One region of the Paenibacillus sp. FSL L8-0708 genome, then DNA from elsewhere that is predicted to be linked to it. Evidence: riboswitches for the same ligand, from Rfam matches in the RefSeq annotation. Region 1 holds a riboswitch; each other region holds the start of a gene.

Region 1 (4,221 bases):
GTTAAGTGTAACTAAACTACTTGAAACCGTGCTCGGAACTCTTGTCTGGTGAGGTGAATGATTGTGAGAACATCGATAACCCGCGGCTGGCAAAGCATGAAGGAGCAATTTTATATTTTAATTCTGCTCTTCATCTACCGACTGCTCTGGGGCTACTTTATGTATGGTTTCATCCGATCTGCTATTATTCCAATTCTACTGCGCTATCCAGATAAAGACGCCGGCGGCAGCGGTATGGGCAGACTGTTGTATTATATCGAGGGACAGTTCAGCTTGAATACTGACCCTGCGATACGCACTTGGTTATGGATGCTTCTAGGACTTGTTGTCTTGCGACTTCTGCTTTCTCCTTTCATAAGGGCAGGATTGCTGCATGAGCTCCACCAGGAGCGAAGGGGCGAGCGCGGACTGTTCTTTTTCCCCGGCATGAAGATCTATGGACTACCTGTCTTAGTCTTTAGCCTAATCGAATGGGTTCTGACCCTGCTGCCGCTTTACTGGCTTGCTCCAAAAATGTACGGGCTGTTCTTATCCTCTTTGTTTAACTACACTTTGTTACTTCATTTAGTACCATACGTATTGGCATGGCTTATATATATTTTTATCGTGCGCCTGTTTCTTCTATATATGCAGTTTGGTTACACCGGCGGTACAGGAATGTTCTCCTCACTGTTCATCTGCTTGCGGTCACTGATTCCTGCTATAGGTGTTTCCATTGTACTTGGTGCGGGAGGCTTGCTCTTACTGCTAGTGTGCGGACTGACGGGTCTGTTCTGTCCCGGCCTGCCGGCACTTATAATACGGCAAATCTCACCACTACCTTCTACGCTCTTAAAAATGTGGGGAATCTCTGCACAATATCATCTATGGTGTAGCAAAGCATTTCCACAATAAATTAACCTTATTTGACATAATAAAAAGGTCCCAATTCCTGTATTCAGGAGCTGGGACTTTTTCTCATTACGGATAACTGAAGAGTATTTGCAAAATCATAAAAGCTCTGTTACAATAAGTCCTGTGCTATTAGTAACAATTTTGTAATCAATTGAAACGATTCCTACATAACTAAATGTATTTATCGTAAGTGTAACTGTCGAAACGTCATTCTCTTGGTGCTTAACACGCCTAATTCCTTTGCACCGGGAAGTGGGGGAACCATATTTTGGGTGAATTGATCTCGCTTTACAGGGATCATAGGGAATCTTCTACCGAACCCTTAAGCTAACCTCGCAGGCCTTGGAAGGAGTACATCTTTTGAAAAGACATAATTTAAGAAAAAAATGCGTCGCTGCGGCGCTAGGACTTGTAATGGCATTATCTATTGGTGGAGGAAGCGCCTTTGCCGACTCTAAGATGGACACTGTAATCTCAAAGACTATTGGAGTTGCCTATAAAACCGGAGGTACAAGCACTGCCGGATTTGATTGCTCTGGATTTACAAAATATGTATTCAAGAATGTAGGTCTTACTTTACCTCGTACATCAAAAGCTCAATATAGCGTTGGAACTGCTGTATCCAAAAGCAATCTGCGTTCTGGTGATCTAGTGTTCTTTAACACACTTGGCAATGGAGTATCCCATGTCGGCATTTATGTTGGAAACGGAAAATTCGCACAATCGTCCTCTTCGCGTGGAGTAACCATCACTTCACTCAGTCAGGCCTACTGGGCCAATCGTTATGTTGGCGCTAAAAGAGTAATGAGTACTTCAGCTTATCAAGCTGTAGCCTTCGATTGAAACCTTCCTCACAACTATAACCTCATAATTACAACTATATGAACCTGAATCTGATTATGCCCGTAATCAAATTCGGGTTTTTCTTTTTTCCATAATATATTTTTACACTATTAGAGCCCAATTGAAACACGTTTATTTGATAAAAATTGCAATTATATTAAAAATTAGGTCATTATTAACGCTTACATATGCCTTTCTACCGTAAAAATGCCAATTTTTCTGCATTAATATGTTAAAAACGATTGCCAAGCGGCTTTCTGTTTGTTACAATTAGCGCAGTGAGATTTTAGTAACATTTTTGTAATCATTAAGTTGTTATTTACAAAGGTTTTGTCATGTATTGATTACAAGCTAATCCTAATCAACAGTATGAGCCGAGTTTCCTAACTATTAGGAAAACGGGGGAACCAACTTTGGGTGAATTGACCTCCATTATATAGAGGGGTCATAGGGGACCTTCAACCGAACCCTTAAGCTAACCTCGTAGGCATTTGGAAGGGGTATACACTTTTGAAGAAGAAGTTAGCAGCAGCAGTACTAAGCTTTTCCATCATCCTCACCATCGGAGCAGGAAGCGCTTTCGCAGATTCCAAAATGGATAAAGTGATTGACAAGGCCATCGGTACTAAATACGTATCCGGCGGTATATCCACTAACGGATTTGATTGCTCCGGATTTACAATGTATGTGTTTGATAAGATTGGCATTAACCTTCCACACCAATCAGGTTCCCAATATCAAATGGGCACAGCAATCTCCCGTGATGATATAAGAGCCGGAGATCTTGTATTCTTCAATACAAGTGGCAAAGGTGTCTCCCATGTCGGCATTTATGTCGGTGAAGGTAAGTTCGCACACGCTTCTACCTCACGCGGTGTTACCATTAGCTCTCTGAGTGATAGCTACTACGTGAAACGCTACGTTGGTGCCAAGCGCATTATGAGCACAGATGCTTACAAATCGGTTGCTGCTGAATCGGAAGACAATGATGATGTGCAATAAATAACGTACATAGGCTCTTTTCCAAGGTAATTCTTGGAGGAGAGCTTGTTTTTTTGTCTTATTACTTATTTACCCCTCTCATAATTTGTAAAACATTCCCCTCATATAAATTTTCTGAGTCGAACCTCCCCCATTTTGTATATAATTAGTAATATAGCAATGTCCTCGTGAAAGGAGATCGTTGACCTTATGATAAATCCCTCGGTAACTTTTCATGTAGTTCCTATGGAGGCAATTCACGGAGAAGCTATTTGTAAGTGGAGCTATACGCCTCCATATAATATTTATGGCTGGATGCCGTGGGAGCAGATGCAGGCCCTTGGCATCGAGTTTGGCGATCCGCAGCTCCGGGAGGAACAATATATCTCCATATTAAATGAACATGAGGTTTTATGCGGATTCGCACAGTTGTTCCCTATGGAAGGAGTCGTCCGTTTAGGGGTTGGGATGCGCCCCGATCTATGCGGCCATGGTTTAGGCAAACTATTCGTGGATGCCATCGTCCAGACAGCCTTGAATCGTTATCCTGATCGTGAGATAGATCTCGAAGTCCTGACCTGGAACCAACGCGCCATTCGAACTTATCAAAAATGTGGATTTACGATTACAGATACGTATGAACGCCGCACACCTACAGGAGACAAACCTTTTTATTGCATGGTCTATGACAAATGATATTAAATACCAGAAATTTCATAAGAATGATTGTATTCTCGTTCATTTTTTTGTCACAAACCCTATGATAACGCTTCACCATAAGCTATAATGTAGGGAGCAGCTTACATAGAAGGGACGAATTGGGATGCAGAAATGGATCATGAGCGGTTTGTTTTTTGCCGCCTGTGCCTTTGCGGTAGTACTCATGTTTACACTTCCGGGTAAAGAAGAGGTAGCGGAAGAAAATAAGCCCACGATGCCGGTAGTTCAACTGGACGCAGCAAAGGCAGAAGCAACCGTGAAAGCCAGCTGTATCACCTGTCACGGCGATCAGCTTCAAGGTGGAGTTGGACCAAGTCTTCAGAATGAAGGCGGCCAGCATGACGCTGAGGAAATCTACAGCATCGTCACCAAAGGACGTGGTCAAATGCCTTCCTTTAAGGAGAAGCTAGCCCCTGAAGAGATCGCCAACGTCGCACTCTGGCTCTCAGAGAAAAAGTAACCCATCAAGCAACTAAAAACGCCCGTGTATGAGATAGGTGACTATCTATGCACGGGCGTTTATTTTATGATTTTGGCTAAACTAATGATTTTTTTCAAAGGCTTCATTAAATTCATGCGCCGCTCGAAGATCTAGAGCCGTAATCCCATCTTCTTCATTAGATTCAAGTCGCAGGGTAACTGTTTTATAATCAATCGTAATATGTGGATGATGATCGAAGGCTTCTGAAATCGTGGCTACTTCATCAACGAACGCAATGCCCTTCATATATTGGCTGAACATATATTTTCGCACCATAACATTATTATCCAGCTTCCAGCCCT
Region 2 (4,221 bases), 6.3 Mb from region 1:
GACCAATTGTGCAAGGTAAACGATAATATGATGAACATAACCGTCTGCACCCCTAGCAGAACGAAAGCCCAGATGTATCCAGCCCGGATACTGTCCAACACATATTGTCCGTAGCCGGGCTCTTTGGCGCGGGGCCAAGGGTTCATGCCTTCCTCTTTTCGCCATAGGCCATTGCCGCCCACTAAAGAGAAGTAGAGCAAGGAGGACATCAGCAGGCTGTACAAAGCATAAATGATAAACATAATGACAGAGGTAATCTGTGCTTCTAGCCCTTCGCCCGTTGATTCAGGCAGCATATTATAGGTGCTGATCATCATGATTACAAAATAGGCTGAGCTTAGGAATACTCCACGTTTAAAGGAAGTATGCTCTCTTCTAAGAATACTGTAGACGAGTGCCAGAATTCCTAAAATCAGTGTGGGTATACCGTAACCGAATAATGTTAGCTTTTCCGCTAAAGAGGTCTGTCCTTGTACGTAGGAGGTATGCCAAGCCGGTGCAGTGAATCCGGCATTAAAGCTGGATACCTGCTCTCCACTGAAATCAAAATAATAGTGCAATAAGGATTCGCCGACCTGAACAGTACTATCCGTATACACTAGCCCATGGCTTCCTGTATTCGATTCAATTTGTAGCTTGGCAGGATTTACTTCCCATTCCTGAAGCCAAGGACGAGCAAGATTCTCCTTCTGCGCTAGAGTGAGGTCAGCTCCCTTGTCCTCTTTTGCACCAACGGAAGCGATGCCTGACCCCTCTTCGGAGGTAACTTTTGCAGCCTTTGAGAAAGCGACAATCTTACCGTTATACATATTGAGGTCAACGATGATTTGCGGCTCTTGCTCCGCTGAAGGAGTAAGCGTTGCCCGAAAGACATCAAAAGGATATTTTTGATCCAATTTTTTCTTGGTGTAGTCCTCCACAAGCTTCTCGCGAGACATATAGCCATAAAAGGAAGAGTCCGTCTGGTAAAGTACATTCCATTGATCGTTTGGTGCTTCGGTGTAGTTGAGCTTTTGTTCTGCAAATAATATGGCTTGGTCACGGGCTTCTGCCTTGCTAATGACGGTGGTATCTTCACCTGTAGGGCTACTAAGCAGTGAAGGGGAAATCTGAAACATAATAAATAGAATAAGACCGATAATGCCCGAGATGATGAGCCTCTTGGAGAGGGCACGTTGCTGTAAGGGCTGGCCGACGGGATTCATGTAACGCCTCCTTGTTATGTACTGACAATGTTATGTTCCATTATAGTATTAGTGCCTGGTTGGTTACAAAAAACATTATATGTTCTTTTTATGGGTAATAGAGATAGTATAGAATAGTCATGTGAATTTATACCATGAATTTTATCGTGTTCATTTCTGCACGAATGATGAGAATCGGTGTAATTGCAGGGAAAACACGGAAAAGTGATGAGAAAAGGCACTCCTTTTGATGCAGTCTCTTTAAACCGCATTTTTTCATGTGAATGAGCATTAATTGTGTCTTTGTGAATTCACTAAATAACGTATATAATTTGTATGCAATTGTATAGTAGCCGAATTTCTGGTGAAAACGGGGGAACCATAAGAAGTGATGAAAAGTGGAGTGTACACGATAAATGGCACTTTCATCAGGGGTGAATTTCGTTCTGGGAACGAATAGGGCAGCCTGCACAGTCCGAATCCGACAGCTAACCTCGTAGGCTAATTTACTGCAGGAACCAAGTCAGCATTGGTTTTCCAGTGCTTTTTTTGTTGGAATTTTTGATAAGAAGGTGAGCAAAGTGGCTTCACAGTTTCGCAGGATTTCTGAATTTAAGTTTCTGAAGCTCTCGCCGCCGCAGATACTGGTGCTTGGTTTTGCATCGATCATTCTGATAGGGGCCCTGCTGCTTATGCTGCCCATCTCAAGCACAAGCGGGAATTCCGTGGAATTTATTGATGCATTATTTACTTCAACGTCGGCAACCTGTGTTACAGGGCTTGTTGTGCTGGATACCGGAACTTCGTTCACCATTTTTGGGAAAACCGTAATTATGATTCTGATCCAGATCGGCGGCTTAGGTTTTATGACCATGGCCACTCTATTTTCACTGGTGTTAAAGCGTAAAATATCTTTGCGGGACAGGCTAATCCTACAGGAAGCCATGAATCAAGGCTCTATGGAAGGAATTGTGCGACTGATCCGGAGAGTCCTCATATATTCTCTTGTCATAGAAGGCTGTGCCGCTGTGCTGCTGTCTATTCGCTGGGCTTTTGATATGCCGTTGGGAAAAGCGATTTATTATGGCATATTTCATGCGGTGTCTATGTTTAATAATGCGGGGTTCGATATTTTTGGGGATTTTCGCAGTTTAACTGATTATGTATATGATCCGCTTGTGAATATTATTGTGATGTTTCTGATTGTCTCCGGCGGGATTGGTTTTATTGTAATGTCAGATCTGGTGGAGTTTCGGGTAACCCGCAGGCTGTCTCTACATAGTAAAGTTGTCCTGTCCACCAGTACAGGGCTGATTCTGATCGGAGCTTTGGTTATTTTTATATTTGAGTTTACTAACACTCGTACCCTGGGTTCACTGAATTTCGGCGGTAAAATATTATCGGCCTTCTTTCAATCCGTGTCTCCCCGTACGGCTGGCGCGAACACAGTAGATATTGCTGGACTTCGGCAGGCTACACAATTTTTTATAGTGATTCTTATGTTTATTGGTGCTTCTCCGGGCTCAACGGGCGGGGGGATTAAGACAACAACCTTTACGATGATGATTGGTGCTGTAATTGCTATGCTGCGTGGACGGGAAGATGTTGTGTTGTTCCGTTATCGGCTGGCTCAGGAGCGCATCTACAAGGCATTAACGATCACGCTGCTGGCTTTGTTGTTAATCGCCTCTGTGTCGATGATACTCTCCACAACTGAAGACAGTAATTTCTTGGCAATCTTGTTTGAGACGACCTCCGCCTTTGCTACGGTAGGACTGACTATGGGGCTAACTCCGGAACTGTCAGCGATCGGTAAGATTCTACTCTGTCTGACGATGTTTGCAGGTCGGCTAGGTCCACTAACCTTAGCGTATGCACTCGGTCCCAAACAGGGTAAACCACTGTATAAGTATCCGGAAGGTAAAATAATTATTGGATAGGAGTTAATTAGAAATGAAAGCACAGCAATTTGTAGTAATCGGCTTAGGTCGCTTCGGTTCAAGCCTGGCGCTTGAGCTGATGGAAATGGGCTACGAGGTGCTCGGCATTGACCACCATGAAGAACGCGTGGAGGAAATGAGCGATCAGCTGACGCATACGGTAGTAGCAGATGCTACAGATGAGGGAATTATGCGCTCGCTTGGTGTACGGAACTTTGATTGTGGGATTGTTGCGATTGGTGACAATATGGAGAGAAGCATTCTGGCGGCCATTTTGTTGAAGGAGATTGGAGTCAAGCAAGTGGTGGCTAAGGCAATCTCTATCCTTCATGGCCGCGCACTGTCGCGGCTGGGGGTTGATCGGGTTATTTTTCCGGAGCGGGATATGGGGATTCGTGTGGCACATCAGCTGGTGACGCCCAATTTGCTGGATTATATTGAACTGTCCAAGGATTATAAAATTGTCGAGCTGACCGTACCGTCCTGCATGAACGGCAGAAGCTTGTCTGATTTAAATACAAGAGCTAAATATGGCTGCAGTATTGTTGCCCTAAATAGGGAAAGCGGAATAATCGTCGCTCCAACTGCCCATGATTATTTAAGTGAAGGCGATGTTATGGTACTCATTGGTCCTAATGAAAGTATTGACCGTTTTGAGAGTGAAGTTGTGAACCAAGAATCATAGGAAAAGAAGCTGACTCAAAAGTAGTGAATTCTACTTGGGGGCAGCTTCTTTTTTATGGAGTAAAGAGTAGGAAACGTATTGGATTTTAATATGCCATATGACTATGGACCATGCGTAGTGTTCTATAATGTTGGTTTGGTCGGTGCGCGACTTGCTAGGTGTGGTTATCGTACGGCTTGCAATTAGATGATTTGTGGTATCTGTGACGGTGAAATATGTGTGGCGTAAAGCGATATGTGTTCTTTGTTTGTGCGATGTACAGAGTGGGTTTTAAACTAGTTGGGGAAAAACTCCCTGAAAATAGCCACTATTCGCTCTAAATGAACGACATTAGGGAATTCCTCCCTAATAAACAGAGGGATTCCTTTATTAGTTACTGAATCGGCCGAAAATTAGGGAAGTTTTCCCTAAT
Region 3 (4,221 bases), 6.4 Mb from region 1:
GACCCGGATGCTCTTCCGTTACCTCTCCGATCAATGCCGCTTCTACCCCTGCATCTACTAACTCTTTTAGCAAATCTTCGCTTTGTTCGGGGGCCACAGAGATCAGCAATCCGCCAGAAGTCACAGCGTCACATAGAATATAGCGGCTTAGTTGGTCCATCTCTTCCGGATAAAGAATGCTGCCTTCCAGATGGGCAAAGTTATTCTTAGTGCCTCCTGGAACAAATCCCTGTTCCGCAAGCTCTCTTACTCTTGGCAGCATCGGTACATCGTCTTGACGAATGATCAGGCCCGTGCCGCTCCCTTTAGCCATTTCCGAGGCATGTCCCAGTAGCCCAAATCCGGTAACATCTGTACAAGCATGTACATCATAAGGCTCCATGATTTCAGCCGCTTTTTTATTCAAAGTAGACATTACTGTCGTAAGGCGTGTGGTTTCTTCAGGAGATAGCTGATCCTTTTTAATGGAAGTTGTTAAGATCCCCACACCGATAGGCTTCGTTAGAATCAGCTTGTCTCCCACCTTGGCGCCCGCATTCGTTCTTACTTTGTCAGGATGCACAAGGCCCGTAACGGCCAATCCGAATTTGGGCTCTTTATCGTCGATGGAATGTCCGCCCACAAGAGTAGCTCCTGCTTCCTGTACTTTATCCGCTGCACCGCGCAAAATGTCACCAAGAACGCTTTTATCTAAAACAGAAATAGGAAAAGCCACAATATTAAGCACCGTAAGCGGCTTTCCACCCATCGCATATATATCGCTTAATGCATTGGCTGCTGCAATTTGACCAAATGAATAGGGATCATCCACGATCGGCGTGAAAAAATCAACAGTTTGCACTAACGCTAATTCATCACTTAAACGATACACCCCTGCATCATCACTAGTATCAAGACCTACTAGTAGATCCGGGTTAGGAACAGTTGGTGGCAGACTGCGAATAACCTGCATGAGATCGGCGGGACCGATTTTGCAGCCGCAGCCCCCTTTTGAAGATAATGAAGTCAGTTTTATAGTTTCAGCTTGAGACATCATGACTCAGCTCCTTTAGTATGAATTATCTTAATCTTACACGAGTAGATCGCATTGTACAAAAAGCAAGAGTAGCAGATGTGCTGCTTGTTACGCCTTCCTCTATACACTTACTATCACTACTTAGGTCTACCGTTCTTTCCCACGTCGGGTGAGCTATATTTGATGCTGTGGTAGGGTGGGACATTAAGTGGCGTTCTAGGTACAATATGCTTGTAAATGTTCAACATCCATCGGTTAGTAAAATAACCAAAGGCTGGCTCATTCGTAGATTTTACTACTGATAAGCCAGCCTTTAGTTGGATGTCCATTATATTAGGGAAATCCTTGAAATCCTTCCTAAAAACATCCTATTATTAGGGAGGATTTCCCTAATCCACTTTCTAGGAGCCATAATCTCCTTCATTTTAGGGAGAATTCCCCTAAATTTCAACCCAAAAGGACGTCCAATAGCCAGCTCGTGCTCCCTGGCTATTGGACGTCTTTTTTCTCACTTAAACGCTTCGCTTGTGAAGGTCTCCCAATAGATCAGCTAATCTGCTGACTGCCCTGCTGCTTCTCTAAGAAACGTTGAAGAATCGCATTGAATTGCTCCGGTTGGCACAGATTACTTGGATCTAATGCGTTCGGAATAATCGCCAACTGCGCCTGCGGCAGCTGAGACACCATTTCCTTCATACAATTCACTCCAAATTCATTAAAGTCCCCTACAATACACAAAGCGGGACGTTTAAAAGCCTTTAAACATCTGGTGTAATCAACATGGCTCGTAGCCAGCCTTTGCCGATATAGCTCCCGGGGGCGTTTGTCCAGCAGTCCTCTTCTAATCTCATTGTAGGCCAGACTCCAGCGCTCTCGGTACATCATCCGAATCGAAGGCAACACCAGCTCGCTTGGGAGATAATACATTAGTAAACTGCAATATGCTGCCATAGTTTGTATTTTCCCTACTATTGTTGATCCGTGAGTCCTACAAAAGCTATCCGCGACCACAATTGCTTTTACACGCTCAGGATATTGTTTGGCAATATGCTGAACGACTAAGCCACCATAGGCGATTCCTACAAAAACTGCTTCACGGATACCTAGGTCATTCAACAGCATAATCAGATCCAGACATTGCGTCTCAATAATCTCATGTGGGGCCTCCAGCAGTTTACCAGACTTGCCATTCCCCCGTAAATCGCACAAAATCACTTTATATTTATCGGAAAAATACTCCAGCTGTGGTTTGAACATACTGTGTGTTAATCCATGTCCATGGATAAACACAACCGGAGTGCCAGTTCCATTGATTTCATAATAGAGCGAAGTTCCGTTCAGTTTAGCGATAGGCAAAGGTAACACCTCTTTCATAATAAATTCTACGACTATATCTGCTTAAAAACGCAGCAAAAAACCACAGAGGGATTCTCTGTGGCTATTCATCACTAAACACGCCATTCATCCTCTCTCCATACGCTTACGAGGTTAGCTGTCGGATTCGGGCAGTGAGAGTTGCCCTACCTGCAGGGATGCATATTATGCACCCGGAACAGGATTCACCCCATAACCAGTGCCGACTCTCACATCGGCTGCCAGTTGTTGGTTCCCCCGCTTTCCAGAAACGGAAATTAAGCGGATTGCTTATGTAATTGTAAATTTAAGATAATTCTCAGTTCTGAGATGAATCATACTCTTGTAAGGTTTTCTTGTAAAGGAGGGCTCTGGTCAAAATAATGTTGAAAGCAATGCTTTTCATTTCATATTAAGCATACTCTTCATTTTCTCTTTCTTTTGCTCTTGTTTACTCGTTTTCTTTAGAAAAACAGCTCTGAAGCAAGCGAAAAAGGGGGTGATTCACCAGTACTTTCCTATTTAATAAGAAACGACAATCTTCAATACCAATATTGGGCCAGTTTCTGTACCTTGGGGTGTTCGTCGTTTCTATGTCCCCGATCCGTTTGGCAAGCTTGTTAATATTATTTCACATGAACAGCACGAATGATTTCATAAAAAAGAAAAAAGCTAAGCAGAATCAGAGATCTCCCCCTGTCCACTTAGCTTCCTTTTACAATACTATGGCTACAAAAGATCGGCGTTTTTCAATGCATGCTCCCAGCTTGGAAAAAAGAACAGCGCACTTCTCATAAGCTCTGGGTCGCTTTGCTTTACTTGTTTTTTACTGATTGAGCTTCCGTCGCTTTGCAGCTTTTTGATCCGACTTAATACTTCATCAGCCTCCAAAGGAATTTCCATTGAAACACTCCTTTCTCAGTGACCTGTTTCCCTTCATTTTCTCCATAATATGTTTATTTATTCCGTACTCTTAATTTCCCCAGATTAAACCATCTGATAGATGGGTTGTTCAGCAATGAACCGGGTAGGAAGCATGGGATATTTGTCTGCTAAGATTTCAGCTAAATATTTCATCCCCGGCGCTTCACTCTCCGCATGACCTAACATGATGAGCGCTTTAGATTTTCCTTGGTGCCCTGCATCCCGCACATATTCCGGAGTCTCCCACTCTGGTCCCTCTCCAGCGATAATTAAATCAAGATTGTGATCATTAAAAAGCGGAATAGCCATCATCCCGCCTCCTCTGTAACCTACTAATATCCCTACACGTTTGCAGGACAGAGACAGGTCACCAGCAGCGCGTACATAAGAGATGCCTAGCTTACTTTTAATATACTGAGCAGCTTCCATTACAGTCATAGCAGGAATAGTGAGAATCGTAGCAGCCGCTTGCTGCTCTTCCACATAGTCTGACCAATCCAGCTCTCGCAGCAAACCCATCATAATCCCATCCGGCTCTTGCCGATGCCAATAATCATGATAACGAAAAATAGCTATTGGGGAATGTTCGATCAGACTTTTTTTCGCATGATAAACCGGATCACCTTCTAACCACTCGTTCGCCGCATGATGGCTATAAAATACACCTTCATGCGTGATCAGCAAATTGGCTCCTAACGCTATTGCTTGCTCCACAATATTTTGTGTGGAAGAAAAGGCCGTAATAATCCCTGTGACTTCAGTTTCCGGTTCCCCTGGGTTCAGAATATCCACAGTCCCTTCTACCTGTTCCACAGTTCCCATTAAATCTTTCAAAATCGCTCTAATCGTGAGGCTCACTATCATCATCCCTCGGTTCAAAATCTAATAAATCTTTCTGCCTTTAAGATCCTCAATTCCGCTCTTGCGGT

Evidence for each region. A riboswitch is a leader RNA that binds a small molecule or an ion and turns the genes downstream of it on or off. The one in region 1 is predicted to bind cyclic di-AMP.
Region 2: another riboswitch for cyclic di-AMP. It lies ahead of NYE58_RS30240 (TrkH family potassium uptake protein); the one in region 1 lies ahead of NYE58_RS00540 (C40 family peptidase).
Region 3: another riboswitch for cyclic di-AMP. It lies ahead of NYE58_RS30725 (alpha/beta fold hydrolase); the one in region 1 lies ahead of NYE58_RS00540 (C40 family peptidase).

Annotation. Positions count from the first base shown of each region.
Region 1 is NZ_JBBPBC010000001.1:111,730-115,950, reverse strand. Features, by position in the region: gene NYE58_RS00555 (M1 family metallopeptidase) at 1-52, shown strand, start outside; gene NYE58_RS00550 (hypothetical protein) at 64-894, shown strand; cyclic di-AMP (ydaO/yuaA leader) riboswitch at 1,113-1,251, shown strand; gene NYE58_RS00545 (C40 family peptidase) at 1,309-1,737, shown strand; cyclic di-AMP (ydaO/yuaA leader) riboswitch at 2,100-2,242, shown strand; gene NYE58_RS00540 (C40 family peptidase) at 2,248-2,739, shown strand; gene NYE58_RS00535 (GNAT family N-acetyltransferase) at 2,929-3,414, shown strand; gene NYE58_RS00530 (c-type cytochrome) at 3,542-3,898, shown strand; gene NYE58_RS00525 (4a-hydroxytetrahydrobiopterin dehydratase) at 3,980-4,221, opposite strand, start outside.
Region 2 is NZ_JBBPBC010000001.1:6,441,304-6,445,524, reverse strand. Features, by position in the region: gene NYE58_RS30245 (CPBP family intramembrane glutamic endopeptidase) at 1-1,205, opposite strand, end outside; cyclic di-AMP (ydaO/yuaA leader) riboswitch at 1,526-1,703, shown strand; gene NYE58_RS30240 (TrkH family potassium uptake protein) at 1,766-3,124, shown strand; gene NYE58_RS30235 (potassium channel family protein) at 3,138-3,809, shown strand.
Region 3 is NZ_JBBPBC010000001.1:6,551,821-6,556,041, forward strand. Features, by position in the region: gene selD (selenide, water dikinase SelD) at 1-1,033, opposite strand, end outside; gene NYE58_RS30725 (alpha/beta fold hydrolase) at 1,562-2,389, opposite strand; cyclic di-AMP (ydaO/yuaA leader) riboswitch at 2,477-2,663, opposite strand; partial or broken gene NYE58_RS30730 (glyoxalase) at 2,910-3,020, shown strand; gene NYE58_RS30735 (hypothetical protein) at 3,098-3,271, opposite strand; gene NYE58_RS30740 (Nif3-like dinuclear metal center hexameric protein) at 3,356-4,150, opposite strand; gene NYE58_RS30745 (alpha-glucuronidase family glycosyl hydrolase) at 4,175-4,221, opposite strand, start outside.